Regions from separate parts of the Streptomyces purpurogeneiscleroticus genome, predicted to be linked through region 2. Evidence: riboswitches for the same ligand, from Rfam matches in the RefSeq annotation. Region 2 holds a riboswitch; the other holds the start of a gene.

What was found. A riboswitch is a leader RNA that binds a small molecule or an ion and turns the genes downstream of it on or off. The one in region 2 is predicted to bind glycine.
Region 1: another riboswitch for glycine. It lies ahead of gcvT (glycine cleavage system aminomethyltransferase GcvT); the one in region 2 lies ahead of gcvP (aminomethyl-transferring glycine dehydrogenase).

Annotation. Positions count from the first base shown of each region.
Region 1 covers NZ_NHSG01000385.1:403-8,209, forward strand. The annotation lists partial or broken gene CCS38_RS27910 (enhanced serine sensitivity protein SseB C-terminal domain-containing protein) at 1-372, opposite strand, end outside; gene CCS38_RS27915 (enhanced serine sensitivity protein SseB) at 534-1,358, opposite strand; gene CCS38_RS27920 (AAA family ATPase) at 1,461-2,159, opposite strand; glycine riboswitch at 2,412-2,508, shown strand; gene gcvT (glycine cleavage system aminomethyltransferase GcvT) at 2,660-3,784, shown strand; gene gcvH (glycine cleavage system protein GcvH) at 3,906-4,283, shown strand; gene glyA (serine hydroxymethyltransferase) at 4,348-5,610, shown strand; gene CCS38_RS27940 (L-serine ammonia-lyase) at 5,886-7,268, shown strand; gene CCS38_RS27945 (GH25 family lysozyme) at 7,744-7,807, shown strand, end outside.
Region 2 covers NZ_NHSG01000122.1:7,370-15,176, reverse strand. The annotation lists gene gcvP (aminomethyl-transferring glycine dehydrogenase) at 93-2,978, opposite strand; glycine riboswitch at 3,167-3,264, opposite strand; partial or broken gene CCS38_RS06405 (PRC-barrel domain-containing protein) at 3,378-3,785, shown strand; gene CCS38_RS06400 (DNA polymerase IV) at 3,671-5,281, opposite strand; gene CCS38_RS06395 (MerR family transcriptional regulator) at 5,461-6,078, opposite strand; gene CCS38_RS06390 (bifunctional nuclease family protein) at 6,299-6,772, opposite strand; gene ftsR (transcriptional regulator FtsR) at 6,847-7,596, opposite strand; gene CCS38_RS35490 (FHA domain-containing protein) at 7,614-7,807, opposite strand, start outside.

The DNA of each region.
Region 1 (7,807 bases), on a different contig from region 2:
GCGCAGGTCCAGCCAGGGGATGCCGACGCCGCCGCCCGGCGCGTGCGGGTTCAGCCACAGGCCCCAGCGGTCGGGGTAGAGCGCGGCGGCGATCTCGGGCCCGGAGACCACTTCGTGGGCGCGGGTCCAGCCGCTGGCCGCAAGCTCCGCCGGGGAGGTCACGCACGGCGCGTAGCCGAGCCCGTCGACCTCCATGTTGCCGTACTGCGCATCGGCGGCCCCGGCGCTGCCCTGCCACAGCAGCATCCACACCTGGCCCCCGGCCAGCGCCTGCAGCAGCGCCTCATAGGCGTCGTACCGGCCGGGCGAGACCTGCTGCAGCACCTGCTCGACCTGGCCGGCCGCCGCTCCCTGATGCGCACCCGCGCTCACGTGTCCCCGTCCCTTCTCTCGGCAGGCACGTGGGGCGCCCGCCCGGTCATTGCACCAGCTTAAGGGCGGGTCCGGTGCCGGGCCCGGGCCGGGCGCGCGCGATCCGTCACGGTACGGTCCGGTTCGCGTCCGCGCCCCGTGACACGCGGCCCGGTTTCGCGTTACCCCAGGTCCTGTGCGTAGAACGGCCGGACCCGCTCGCGCATCCAGTCCACGACGGGGTCCTGTGCGATGTCCAGCATGACCAGCTGGACGGGCCAGGGCACCGGTACGGCGCCGAGGGCCCGGCCCAGGGCGGCGAGCGCGCCGTCCCGCTGCGCCTGGTCCTGGAACGCGGCCGCCGGGTCGGCGACCTGCACGCCGACGAAGAGCGTGGGCGCGTCGCCCTCGATGTTCGCGAGGCAGCGGCGGGCGGTCGTGACGTACGGAACGCCGGAGAACTCCAGCCCCGCCGCGGCGAGGAAGTCCACCGGCTCGTCCTGCCAGTCCGGCTCGTACAGCCGCACCCGGCCGCCGGAGGGCAGGCCCTCGCGCGGCATGTCACCGCGGCACAGCTCGGCCACGGCGGGCGGCGGCAGCGGTACGCCGACGGTGCCGTCCGGGTTCACGGCGATGCCGATCTTGGGCGGCAGGCCGCGGGCGAACTCGCGGGCCGGCGCGACCGTGCACGGCATGTGCGCCCCGACGACCCGCAGGAACTCCTGCTCGGAGCTGAAGACGGGGACGTACGCCATGCCGTCGGGCAGCTCCACCGTGGGCAGGTCCAGCCCCGGCCGGCCGAAGCCGGCGCTGTCGGGGCCGCCGCCCTTGGGCAGCGGCACCCAGATCCGGCTGCGGCCGAGCACCTCGACGATCCGGGCGCCGGCGTTGGGGTGGCCCACCGACGCCGCGAGCACCTCTTCCAGCTCGTTGGCCGGCCAGGCCAACTGCGGAATGCCCTGTTCGGAAATGCCCTGCCCAGGGATGCTCTGCTCCGGAATGTCCATGGTCACCACCCGCTTCGTACCGCGCTGCTTGGTCGAAAACCCTAGCGGTCCGCGGCGAGCGATTCGCCCCCCGTCCCGGAGCTCAAGACGGGGCGGTCGACGTCAGCCGAACGTCGTCCGCTCCAGTGCGTCCGCCGACCGCCGGTCCAGCAGCACCGACGCCGTGAACCCCTTCGGCAGCCGCGCCGTCCGGGCCCTTGCCAGCAGCCGCCGGACCGCGCGCCGGTGCCGCCCGAAGGCGTAACCGGACACCCCGCGGCCCCTCGCCCGCTGCCCGGAGAGCGCCACCTCCGGCGGCACGTCGAGCAGGACGAGATGCAGCTCACGGCCCTCCCGCCGGGCGGTGCGCGCGATCCAGCGGCGCACCCAGGCGAGCGTGCCGCAGTCGTGCACGACCACGCTGCCGCCGGAGCGCAGCGCCTGCCGCAGGCCGTGGTAGTGCGCGGCCCGGACCAGCGGGCGGACCAGGCCGTACGGCAGCCTGCCGAGCCGGCCCGCCTCCCAGCGCTCCCGTACGTCCTGGGAGTCGATGCGGTGCACGGGCGCACCGGCCCTGTCCAGCGCGGGCACCACGCGCTGCATGAGCGTGCTCTTGCCGCTGCCGGGCAGCCCCGAGACGATCACCAGACCGCCCGCGGGAAAGCCCAGTTCCCGGACGGCCGCCTCGCCCTCCATGCCGCGCAGGTCCATCAGGGGCGCGCCGCGGCCGGGACGCGCCACCGCCTTGGGCACGCGGGCACGGCGCGGCACCGCGCCGGGCGCGACCCCCGCCGTCGTCGCGCATACGGCTTGCCTCTGCACCGTGATCGCCCTCCCCGTTGGTTCACTGGGTCTCCCCCATACCCGCAGAGTGTCAAGAAAAGGTAATGAGCATCAAGCGCGGGACAGGTCGTGCGACGTACGGCGGGTGTGCGGGACGGGTACTCCGGGTGTACGGGCCGGATGCCCCGGGTGTGCGGGCCGGGACTCCTCTATCCGGCGCTCCCGTGCAATGATGTGCGCGCCACCGTGCACCGTGACCGCACACCGGCGCTCAACTGCATACCGGCCGCTTGAATCCGCGCGGGAGAGTTCCCGCCAGGCCACGGCGGGGCGCCGAAGGAGCAAGTACTCCCTTGAATCTCTCAGGCCCCTGTACTGCGCGGACGAGGCAGATCTGAAAAGCGGGCCGCCCGGGTGCGGCCCCACCCAAGGTGCAAGCCGAAGCCCCGATGGGGGCTTTCGGTGAACCTCTCAGGTTCCGATGACAGATGGGGAGACGTCCGATACGTCCCTGTCGTCCACCCCGGGAGCCCGCTGCCATGAGTGAACCCCGTCGTACCGCGCTCGATGCCACGCATCGCGCGCTCGGCGCGACCATGACCGACTTCGCCGGCTGGGACATGCCGCTGCGTTACGGCAGCGAGCGCGACGAGCACGTCGCCGTCCGCACCCGCGCCGGCCTCTTCGACCTCTCCCACATGGGCGAGATCACCGTCACCGGCCCGCAGGCGGCCGACCTCCTCGACTACGCGCTGGTCGGCAACATCGGCTCGGTGAAGCCGGGCCGCGCCCGGTACACGATGATCTGCCAGGAGGACGGCGGCATCCTGGACGACCTGATCGTCTACCGGCTGGCCGACCGGGAGTACATGGTCGTCGCCAACGCCTCCAACGCGCAGACCGTGCTGGACGCGCTCATCCAGCGACAGGCCGGCTTCGACGCCGCCGTGCGGGACGACCGCGACGCGTACGCGCTGCTCGCCGTCCAGGGTCCCGAGTCCGCCGGCATCCTGAAGAGCCTGACCGACGCCGACCTGGACGGCCTGAAGTACTACGCGGGCCTGCCCGGCACCGTCGCGGGCGTCGAGGCGCTGATCGCGCGGACCGGCTACACCGGCGAGGACGGCTTCGAGCTGTTCGTCCGGCCCGCCGACGCGGTCGCGCTCTGGGAGGCGCTGACCGAGGCGGGCAAGGGCGCGGGCCTGGTCCCCTGCGGCCTGTCCTGCCGCGACACGCTGCGCCTGGAGGCGGGCATGCCGCTGTACGGGAACGAGCTGTCCACCTCCCTGACGCCGTTCGACGCGGGCCTGGGCCGGGTCGTGAAGTTCGAGAAGCCCGGGAACGAGGGCCGCTTCGTGGGCCGCGAGGCGCTGGCCGCGGCCGCCGAGCGCGCCGCGCAGAACCCGCCGCGCAAGCTGGTCGGGCTGATCGCCGAGGGCCGCCGCGTGCCGCGCGCGGGCTACCCGGTCGTGGACGCGGAGGGCACCGCCATCGGCACCGTCACCTCCGGCGCCCCCTCCCCCACCCTCGGCAAGCCGGTCGCGATGGCGTACGTGGACGCGGCGCACGCCGAGCCGGGCACGAAGGGCGTCGCCGTGGACATCCGCGGCAAGCACGAGCCCTACGAGGTCGTCGCGCTGCCCTTCTACAAGCGCGAGAAGTAGCCGCCCGGCGTGGCGCAACCCGCCACGGCCCGTCCCTGCGGACGGTAGAAGTGACGCGTTCGCGTCTCACCTGTCAAGACCCTCTGCACGATCATTCCCGCGCATCCAGGAGAATCGAACCATGAGCAACCCCCAGCAGCTCCGGTACAGCAAGGAGCACGAGTGGCTGTCGGCCGCCGAGGACGGCGTCTCGACGGTCGGCATCACCGAGCACGCGGCCAACGCGCTCGGCGATGTCGTCTACGCCCAGCTCCCCGAGGTCGGCGACACCGTCACCGCGGGTGAGTCCTGCGGCGAGCTGGAGTCGACCAAGTCCGTCAGCGATCTCTACTCCCCGGTCGACGGTGAGGTCACCGAGATCAACGAGGACGTCGTGGCCGACCCGTCGCTGGTGAATTCCGCCCCCTTCGAGGGCGGCTGGCTGTTCAAGGTGAAGCTGAGCGGCGAGCCGGAGGACCTGCTCTCCGCTGACGAGTACACCGCTTTCACCGCCGGCTGACCTACGCCCGCCCGCCGTGCCGAGGGGTCACAAGCCCCTCGGAGGCTCCCACCCAGGAAGACTCATGTCGCTTCTGAACAGCTCCCTCCATGAGCTCGACCCCGACGTCGCCGCCGCTGTCGACGCCGAACTCCACCGTCAGCAGTCCACCCTCGAGATGATCGCGTCGGAGAACTTCGCTCCGGTCGCCGTCATGGAGGCGCAGGGCTCGGTCCTCACCAACAAGTACGCCGAGGGCTACCCCGGCCGCCGCTACTACGGCGGCTGCGAGCACGTCGACGTCACCGAGCAGATCGCGATCGACCGGGTCAAGGAGCTGTTCGGCGCCGAGTACGCCAACGTGCAGCCGCACTCGGGCGCCTCCGCGAACCAGGCAGCCCTGTTCGCCATGGCCAAGCCGGGCGACACCATCCTCGGCCTGGACCTCGCGCACGGCGGGCACCTCACCCACGGCATGCGCCTGAACTTCTCCGGCAAGCAGTTCAACGTGGTTCCCTACCACGTCGACGGCAACGGCCTGGTCGACATGGCCGAGGTCGAGCAGCTCGCCAAGGAGCACCGCCCCAAGGTGATCATCGCCGGCTGGTCGGCCTACCCGCGCCAGCTGGACTTCGCCGCCTTCCGGCGCATCGCCGACGAGGTCGGTGCCTATCTGTGGGTCGACATGGCGCACTTCGCGGGCCTGGTCGCCGCGGGTCTGCACCCGAACCCGGTCGAGCACGCCGACATCGTGACCTCCACCACGCACAAGACGCTCGGCGGTCCGCGCGGCGGCATCATCCTCGCCAAGAAGGACTTCGCCAAGAAGCTGAACTCCTCGGTCTTCCCGGGCTTCCAGGGCGGCCCCCTGGAGCACGTGATCGCGGCCAAGGCGGTCTCCTTCAAGGTCGCCGCCTCGGAGGACTTCAAGGAGCGCCAGCAGCGCACCGTCGAGGGCGCCCGGCTCCTCGCCGAGCGTCTGACCTCCCCGGACGCGCGTGCGGCCGGCGTCAACGTGCTGTCCGGCGGCACGGACGTGCACCTCGTCCTGGTCGACCTGCGCGAGTCCGAGCTGGACGGCCAGCAGGCCGAGGACCGCCTCCACGAGGTCGGCATCACGGTCAACCGCAACGCCGTCCCGAACGACCCGCGGCCCCCGATGGTCACCTCGGGCCTGCGGATCGGCACCCCGGCGCTGGCCACCCGCGGCTTCACCACCGAGGACTTCCGCGAGGTCGCCGACATCATCGCGCTGGCGCTGATGCCGGAGTACGACGCGGCCGCCCTCAAGGCCCGCGTCACCGCGCTCGCCGACAAGCACCCGCTCTACCCCGAGCTGGGCAAGTAAGACACCTGGCGGTCGTACGGGCTTCACGGGCCCGGGGCATCCTGTCCCCGGGCCCGTGGCGTGTGCGCCCTCATACGCACTGTGACGTGTGCGCCATGTGCGCCTCGCCACAGGATGTCCGGTGACCGCCCGGTAGGCCCCTTCTGTCGCGTTAGGCTCGACAGTCGGCGAAGAAACGTCCCACCTACGCCGTTCACGGCCTGCTCCCGCGGAGCGTGCCACGGCACGCCTCCCGCCCACTCGCCCACCCTGAGCAGACAAAGGAGTCCGCCACCGTGGCCATCTCCGTCTTCGACCTTTTCTCCATCGGCATCGGCCCGTCCTCCTCCCATACGGTCGGCCCGATGCGCGCGGCACGGATGTTCGTGGGCCGCCTCAAGAAGGACGGCCTCCTCGCGCAGACCACGTCCGTACGGGCCGAGCTGTTCGGCTCGCTCGGCGCCACCGGGCACGGCCACGGCACCCCCAAGGCCGTACTGCTGGGGCTGGAGGGCCACTCGCCGCGCACCGTCGACGTCGAGAAGGCCGACGAGATGGTGGAGCGCATCCGCACCACCAAGCGACTGCGGCTGCTGGACGCCGAAATAGGCGATGTGCACGAGATCGACTTCGACGAGTCCACCGAGCTGATCCTGCACCGCCGCCGCTCGCTGCCGTACCACGCCAACGGCATGACCCTCTTCGCGTACGACGAGCACGGCGCCCCGCTGCTGGAGAAGACGTACTACTCGGTCGGCGGCGGCTTCGTGGTGGACGAGGACGCGGTCGGCGCCGACCGCATCGTGCTCGACGACACCGTGCTGAAGTACCCCTTCCGCACCGGCGACGAGCTGCTGCGGCTCGCCCAGGACACCGGCCTGTCGATCTCCGCGCTGATGCTGGAGAACGAGAAGGCGTGGCGCACCGAGGAGGAGATCCGCGCCGGGCTGCTGGAGATCTGGCAGGTCATGCAGGGCTGCGTGAACCGCGGCCTGTCCCGCGAGGGCATCCTGCCGGGCGGCCTGAAGGTGCGCCGCCGGGCGGCGAACGCGGCCCGCGCGCTGCGCTCCGAGGGCGACCCCCTGGCCCACGCCATGGAGTGGGTCACGCTCTACGCGATGGCCGTCAACGAGGAGAACGCGGCCGGCGGCCGGGTCGTGACCGCGCCCACCAACGGCGCGGCCGGCATCATCCCCGCCGTACTGCACTACTACATGAACTTCGTGCCCGGCGCCGACGAGGACGGCGTGGTCCGCTTCCTCCTCGCCGCGGGCGCCATCGGCATGCTCTTCAAGGAGAACGCCTCCATCTCCGGCGCCGAGGTCGGCTGCCAGGGCGAGGTCGGCTCGGCCTGCTCGATGGCGGCCGGCGGCCTGGCGGAGGTGCTGGGCGGCTCCCCGGAGCAGGTGGAGAACGCCGCGGAGATCGGCATGGAGCACAACCTCGGCCTGACCTGCGACCCGGTCGGCGGCCTGGTGCAGATCCCGTGCATCGAGCGGAACGGCATGGCCTCGGCGAAGGCGGTCACCGCGGCCCGCATGGCGCTGCGCGGCGACGGACGGCACCACGTCTCCCTCGACAAGGTCATCAAGACCATGAAGGACACCGGCGCCGACATGAGCGTGAAGTACAAGGAGACGGCCCGCGGCGGGCTGGCGGTGAACATCATCGAGTGCTGAGCGGTCCGGCCGGTGACCGGCGCACACCCCACCAGTCACATGTGTGACTCAGGTCACGGAATGCGCTGGGGAGTTCGGGGCAGGCGCCCGTTCGTGATTCTCGTGATGCTGATCGCACTGGCAACGCTGGGCCTGCTGGTGGCGCGCTACGCGCCCCGCCCCCCGGCCTGACCTCTCTACCCCTCAACGGGTCCGCACCCTCCCCGGGTTCGGGCCCGTTGTTGTTTTTCCCTTGCGCCCCGGGGGCATACCCCGTATCCGTATGACTCACGGGGAACTTCCGTACGCCGGACGGCGTTTGGTTATCGACGGCGCTTGTCACGCAGCGTGCACAGCCGTCGTGCACGGGGGACGTCGAGGGGAGCGACGAAGCACGGTCGGAGGGCAACTCCACCTTTGAGACCTGGCGTCAGCGGGCATCTCCAGGATGGACCGCAGTGACGCTTGGTAATCGCACGGTTGCGGGAGGATTGCAATGCTGCACGGCGTCGATGTCAGCTCGTACCAGCCCACGTACTCCACCAAGGGCCTGGACTTCG
Region 2 (7,807 bases):
CGAGGGCCCTTTGACGTGCCGCAACACTTGCCGGAACGCTTACCGGGCCGCTTCAGGAAGCGCGCCGTCGGCCCAGGAAGCGCCGGCCCTCGTCAGCTGTCGTAGTCCTCCAGCGGCGGGCAGGAGCACACGAGGTTGCGGTCGCCGTAGGCACCGTCGATGCGGCGCACCGGCGGCCAGTACTTGGCCGCGGCGTCCACGCCGGCCGGGTGCACGGCTTCCTCACGGGTGTACGGGTGGGTCCACTCGCCGGTGAGGGAGGCGGCGGTGTGCGGGGCGTTGCGCAGCGGGTTGTCTTCCTTGTCCCACTCGCCCGTGCCGACCTTCTCGATCTCCGCGCGGATGGCGATCATCGCGTCGCAGAAACGGTCCAGTTCCGTGAGGTCCTCGCTCTCGGTCGGCTCGATCATGAGCGTTCCGGCCACGGGGAAGGACATCGTCGGGGCGTGGAAGCCGTAGTCGATCAGGCGCTTGGCGACATCGTCGATGCTGACGCCGGTGGCCTTGGTCAGCGGCCGTACGTCGATGATGCACTCGTGCGCGACGAGGCCGCCGGGGCCCGTGTACAGCACCGGGTAGTGCGGCTCCAGGCGCTTGGCGATGTAGTTGGCGGAGAGCACCGCGACCTGGGTGGCGCGCTTGAGGCCCTCGCCGCCCATGAGGCGGACGTACGCCCAGGAGATCGGCAGGATGCCGGCCGAGCCCCAGGGGGCGGCGGAGATCGGGCCGACGCCGGTCTCGGGGCCCGCGGTGGGCTGCAGCGGGTGGTTGGGGAGGTACGGCGCGAGGTGCTCGCGCACGCCGACCGGGCCGACGCCCGGACCGCCGCCGCCGTGCGGGATGCAGAAGGTCTTGTGCAGGTTCAGGTGCGAGACGTCGCCGCCGAACTTGCCCGGCTCGGCGACGCCGACCAGCGCGTTCAGGTTGGCGCCGTCGACGTAGACCTGGCCGCCCGCGTCGTGCACGGCCGCGCAGATCTGGGTGATGTGCTCCTCGAACACGCCGTGCGTGGACGGGTAGGTCACCATCAGGACGGCCAGCTCGTCGCGGTACTGCTCGATCTTGGCGTGCAGGTCGTCGGCGTCGACCTCGCCGTCCTCGCCGGTCTTGACGACGACGACCTTCATGCCGGCCATCACGGCGCTGGCGGCGTTGGTGCCGTGCGCGGAGGACGGGATGAGGCAGACGGTGCGCTGCTCGTCGCCGTTGGCTCGGTGGTACGCGCGGACCGCCAGCAGGCCCGCGAGCTCGCCCTGCGAACCGGCGTTGGGCTGCAGGGAGACCTTGTCGTAGCCGGTGACGACGGCGAGGCGCTCCTCCAGCTCCTGGATGAGGGTGAGGTACCCCTGGGCCTGGTCGACCGGCGCGAAGGGGTGCAGCTGGCCGAACTGCGGCCAGGTCACCGGCTCCATCTCGGTGGTCGCGTTCAGCTTCATCGTGCAGGAGCCGAGCGGGATCATGCCGCGGTCCAGCGCGTAGTCGCGGTCGGCGAGGGTGCGCAGGTAGCGCAGCATCGCGGTCTCGGAGCGGTACTGGTGGAAGACCGGGTGGGCGAGGTAGTCGTCGCTGCGCAGCAGGGACTCGGGCAGCGCGTCGGCGGCGGCCGCGTCCAGCTGCTCGATGTCGCCCTGGATGCCGAAGGCGCCGAGCACGGCGGTGAGCTGGGCGCGCCCGGTGGTCTCGTCGCAGGCGATGCCGATCAGGTCGGCATCGACCTGGCGGAGGTTGACGCCGGCCTCGCGGGCGGCGGCGACGATCTCGGCGGCGCGGCCGGGGACCCGCGCGGTGAGGGTGTCGAAGTACGTGCCGTGCACCACGTCGATGCCGCCGGCGCGGAGGCCCTCGGCGAGGACCGAGGCGTAGCGGTGGGTACGGCGGGCGATGGCGGCCAGGCCCTCGGGGCCGTGGTAGACGGCGTACATGCCGGCCATGACGGCGAGGAGGACCTGCGCGGTGCAGATGTTGCTGGTGGCCTTCTCGCGGCGGATGTGCTGCTCGCGGGTCTGCAGGGCCAGGCGGTACGCCTTGTTGCCGTCGGCGTCGACGGAAACTCCGACCAGGCGGCCGGGGAGGCTGCGGGCGAACTTCTCGCGGACGGCCATGAAGCCGGCGTGCGGGCCGCCGAAGCCCATCGGCACACCGAAGCGCTGCGTCGTACCGACCGCGATGTCGGCGCCGAGCTCGCCGGGCGAGGTGAGCAGGGTCAGGGCCAGGAGGTCGGCGGCGATGGTCACGATCGCGCCAAGTTCGTGAGCCTGTTCGATGAGCGCGCGAGGGTCGCGGACCGCGCCGGAGGCGCCGGGGTACTGCAGCAGCACACCGAAGACGCCGCGCTCGGCGATCTCGGCGGGGATGCCGTCGCTCAGGTCGGCGACGACGACCTCGACACCGGTGGGCTCGGCGCGGGTCTCTATGACGGCGACGGTCTGCGGCAGACAGTCGGCGTCGACGAGGAAGACGCCCTTCTTGACCTTGCCGACGCGGCGGGCGAGCGCCATGGCCTCGGCGGCCGCGGTGCCCTCGTCCAGCAGCGAGGCGCCGGAGGTGGGCAGCCCGGTGAGGTCGGCGACCATGGTCTGGAAGTTCAGCAGGGCCTCCAGCCGGCCCTGCGAGATCTCCGGCTGGTACGGGGTGTACGCGGTGTACCAGGCCGGGTTCTCCATGACGTTGCGCAGGATGACCGGCGGCGTGAACGTGCCGTAGTAACCCAGGCCGATCATGGAGGAGAGCACGCGGTTGCGGTCCGCGAGGCCCCGCAGCTCGTCCAGGACCTCCGCTTCGGTACGGCCCTGGGGCAGGTCCAGCGCCTCGGCGCTCTTGATCACGTCGGGGACGGCGGCCACGGTCAGTTCGTCCAGCGAACCGAAGCCGATGTGCGCGAGCATCTTCGCCTGGGCCGCCTGGTCGGGGCCGATGTGGCGCTGCTCGAAGGGGGTGCCGCGCTCCAGCTCGGTCAACGAGATGCGGTTGGTGGTCATCTGCGGGGGCCTCCTGGTCTCTGGGACCTACGAGGGGCACCACGGCGCTGGTGCCCGGACGGCCTCCCCCTCTGTCATCTCAACCTGAGAGCTTCACCGGAACGCACGCAGCGTCCGGTTTTCACCGTCGGTGAGGAGGGGCTCCGGTGCTGCACTGGTCCGTGGCCCACCCTGCTTTCCAGAGTGATCTCGTCCGCGCGGTACGTGTGCCTGAGAGATTCCGGGGAGGAGTTGCTCCTTCGGCGCCTCCGGCCCGGGGGTCGGAGAGCTCTCCCGCACGGGGTCATCGATCGCTGACCAGCCTACCAGCGCGACTGCTCGGCATCCTTCGAGTGGCCAGGGCGGGAAATGTGCCGTTTCGTAGGGTGCAAAGGGCGGTTCCGGCAGGTAGGAGGAACAGTGCAGACCGATATCGATCCCCGCAGTCTGATCGGCCGCAAGGCGTTCGACCGGCACGGCACCAAGCTCGGCACCGTCGACGAGGTGTACCTGGACGACGCGACCGGCGAGCCGGAGTGGGCAGCGGTCCGTACGGGGCTCTTCAGCCGGGACGCGTTCGTGCCGCTGGAGCCGAGCCGGCTGGTCGACGACGCGCTGCACGTGCCGTACGAGCGGAAGCTGATCAAGGACGCGCCGGATTTCGGAGTGGGCCGTCACCTCTCGCCGGAGCAGGAACTGCAGCTCTACCACCACTACCGGCTGGATATCTCCGCCACGGACGCGGAGCTCGCCGGGGAGGACGCGGTCGGCCGCCCGACCGCCGGCTCCGCCGACCGGGAGTTCGGGCGGATAGCGGGCTCGCCGGAGGACTGAGCGGCAGGCGAGGACGGCTCCGCGACTGCCGGAGCTGCCGACGAGGGCGGATCCGCGGCCATGGGCGGGTGCGCTTCCCCTTCGTGAGCGGGCGGAACATCCGCCGCGGCAGAGTCCTGCGGACCGCCGCCCACCAGAGGCAGCGCCTCCCCCGGCGTCAGCGCCGGATCGTCCACCAGAAACGTCCGCACCCGTCCCGGCGCCGACCAGGGCTGCTCGAACCGTACGGTGACCCGCCCCAGGCCGCTTCCCTGGACCCATCCGGGGCCGTACTCGGCGTGCACCACGTCCAGGCCCGGCAGCCACTTCCTGGGCCGCTCAGCGGCCTCCTCGGCCTCTTCCTCCCCACTGTCCGCTGCCGCCCCGTCCGCCGCTCTGGCCTCCTCGACGAGCCGGGCCTCCTCGGCCGCCCGCTCCGTCGCCACCTGCGCGAAGAGGTCCTCCTGCGTGAAGTCGGCGAGGCCCGTCACCCCCACGCCGAGCAGCCGCACCCCGCCCGTCGTGTCGATCAGGTCCAGCAACCGCCCGGCCGCCTCCCGCACCACCGCGGGGTCGTCCGTCGGCCCGCGCTGCGTCTCGGACCGGGTCAGCGTGGAGAAGTCGTAGTTGCGCACCTTCAGCACGACCGTCCGGCCCGAGCGCCCGGCCGCGCGCAGCCGCTGCACGCACCGGTCCGCCAGCCGCATCACCTCGGCGCGCACCCTCGTACGGTCGGTGAGGTCCACCTCGAAGGTGTCCTCGACGGAGATCGACTTGGCGTCCCGCTCCGCGACCACGGGCCGGTCGTCCCGGCCGAGCGCCATCGCGTACAGCCCCGCGCCGTGCGCCCGCCCCAGCAGCCGCACCAGCTCCGCCTCACCGGCCTCAGCGGTCTCCGCGACCGTGTGGATCCCGGCCTTGCGCAGCGCCTCGGCCGTGGCCGGGCCGACGCCCGGCAGCGTCCGCACGGTCATCGGCCCGAGCAGCTCGCGCTCCGTGCCCGGCTCGATCAGCACCAGGCCGTCCGGCTTGGCCTGCTCCGACGCGATCTTCGCGAGCATCTTGGCGCCCGCGAGCCCCACCGAGCCGGTCAGTCCCGTGACCGCCACGATGTCCCGGCGCAGCTGCTCCCCCACCGCACGGGCCGATGCGGCGTCGTCGGCGACACCGCCGGCCTCCAGGTCCACGAAAGCCTCGTCCAGGCTCAGCGGCTCCACCAGGGGCGACAGCTCGTGCAGCAGCGCCATGACCTTTTCGCTCACCTGGCGGTAGACGTGGAAGCGGGGCGTGAGATACGCGGCATTGGGGCAGAGGCGGCGGGCCTGGGCGGTGGGCATGGCCGAGCGGACGCCGAAGACGCGGGCCTCGTACGACGCGGTGGAGACGACGCCGCGCCCGCCGATGCCGCCCACCACCACGGGCTTCCCGCGCAGGCTGGGCTTGGCCGCCTGCTCGGCGGCCGCGAAGAACGCATCCATGTCCAGATGCAGGATCGTCGGCGCACGTCTCACGTCACTGATGGTGCCGTACGCCACTGACAATCGGCCGCGCGGCGGGCCGGGACCGCTCCGGCAGGCGCCGTACGTCGGCTTCCGCCGAAGCCGTACGACTACTCCTGCGTTCCGCGTCGTACCGTGCGTCTGCACGGGCTCCGTACCGCGCGTCCGCCCCCGCCTCGCCGCCCGGCGCTCTAGACCGCGCGGTTCCTCCGGCGGGCCAGCTCGTCGTGGGGATTGTGGCCGATCAGGGTCTCCCCGGTGTCCACGCGCTCTCCGTGCAGCTGGGACAGCCCGGCCTCCACGTCCCGCCAGACCACGCCGACGGCGATGCCGAAGACGCCCTGACCACCCTGGAGCAGATCGACGACCTCGTCGGGCGAGGTGCACTCGTACACCGTCGCGCCGTCGCTCATCAGCGTCATCTGGGCCAGATCGGACAGTTCGCGGGAGGCGAGGTGCTGTACGGCCGTGCGGATGTTCTGCAGCGAGACGCCGGTGTCCAGCAGCCGCTTGACGATCTTCAGGACGACAACGTCCCGGAAGCTGTAGAGCCGCTGGGTGCCCGAGCCGTACGCGGGCCGCACGCTGGGCTCGACCAGTCCCGTACGCGCCCAGTAGTCCAGCTGGCGGTAAGTGATCCCCGCGGCGGCACATGCCGTCGGCCCTCGGTATCCGACCGTCTCGCCGGCCGGGTCGGCCGGCCTGCCGGCGGCCTGTGCCGGGGCACGGTTTACCGGGGCACGATTCGCCGCGCCAGTGTGAAGCGGCAATGCCCCTCCCGCCGCCGTACCGTCGCCGGTGATTGCCACGCCGACCTCCGTCCTTCACGTCCCGGACGGGACCTGCCTTATCGACGGTATGCAGTCACTCGGGGTGCGTCAACGATCGCCGCGCTCGCCACGCCGAGTGATAATCACCCTACGAGTGGTTTCACGTGACTTTATGCGGGGAATGTCTGGTGGGTTGTGCGCCGGGTGTGCTGTCGTGCGCCCCGCTCGCTCCCTTACAGCGCGGCGCCCGCTGTCGGCCTCACTGGCTGTTGGTGCCGAAGTCCTCGGGCGAGATCTGATCGAGGAACTCGCGGAACTTCTCCACCTCGTCCTCCTGCTCATCCGGGATCGCGATGCCGGCATCGTCCAGCACCCCGTCGGTCCCGTAGATCGGCGTACCCGTGCGCAGCGCCAGCGCTATGGCGTCGGACGGGCGGGCGCTGACCTCCACACCGCTGGCGAAGACCAGCTCGGCGTAGAAGACACCTTCCCGCAGGTCCGTGATGCGCACCTGGGACAGCTCCTGGCCCACCGCCTCCAGCACGTCCTTGAACAGGTCGTGCGTCAGCGGCCTGGCAGGGGCCATGCCCTGCTGGGCGAAGGCGATGGCGGTCGCCTCGCCGGGCCCGATCCAAATGGGCAGGTAGCGGTCGCCTCCCACCTCGCGCAACAGCACGATCGGTTGGTTGGAAGGCATTTCTACCCGGACACCCACGACGTCGAGCTCGTTCACACAGCAACCCTAGGACGTGCCCGGCCGGTTTGGGTAGTCGGGCACCCCCTCGGTGGGGGTGACCGTACCCAAGGTCACGGCAGCCGGACGTGGAGAGCGGCCTGGACCAAGGCCGCATGAAGTCGTACGGAGAGCGTGGCCAGCTCCCTGGCCGTGGCTTCCGCGTGGGCCCTGGTCTGCGGGTTGCGGTGCCGCTTCAGCGGCGCCACGACCTGCTCGATCAGGCCCGCCTCGCGCTCCGCTGCGGCCTTCACCGCCCGCAGATGGCGCGCTTCCAGGCCGAAACGGCCGAGCTCGGCGACGAGCTTGGCGACCGCCACGGCTTCGATGCCGTACCCGCCGTCGGACGCCGGGGCGAGCAGACCGTACGCCTCCCAGTCCGCGAGCTCGGACTCGTCCACCTCAGTGGCGGCCAGCAGCTCGTCGCGGCCGATCCGGGCGGCCGTCGGATGCTCACCGGACGGCTCCTGTACACCGTCCAGGAACTCCCTGGGCGCCGAGGCGGGCGCCGGGAGCTGCACGTCCTCACCGCGCGCCACGGCGTCCAGATGCTCGCGGATGACCTTCAGCGGCAGGTAGTGGTCGCGCTGCATCCGCAGCACGCCCGCCAGCCGCTCGACGTCCTCCGTGCTGAACTTGCGGTACCCGGACGGCGTACGCTGCGGTTCGACCAGGCCCTCGGACTCCAGGAAGCGGATCTTGGAGATCGTGACCTCGGGGAATTCGTCGCGCAGCAGATTGAGCACCGTACCGATGCTCACCAGCTCGCCGCCCGCGGCGGCGGTGCCGGAGGAACCGGCACCGCCGGACGGTGTGTGGTGCATGTGCCTTCCCTGGCCGGTCAGATGCCGACGCCCCGCTGGCTCGCGTAGAAGACCAGGCGGAACTTGCCGATCTGCACCTCGTCGCCGTTCGCCAGCGGAACGGAATCGATCCGCTCGCGGTTGACGTAGGTGCCGTTCAGGCTGCCGACGTCGGTGACGGTGAAGCCGCCGTCCGGGCCGCGACGGAACTCCACATGGCTGCGTGAGACCG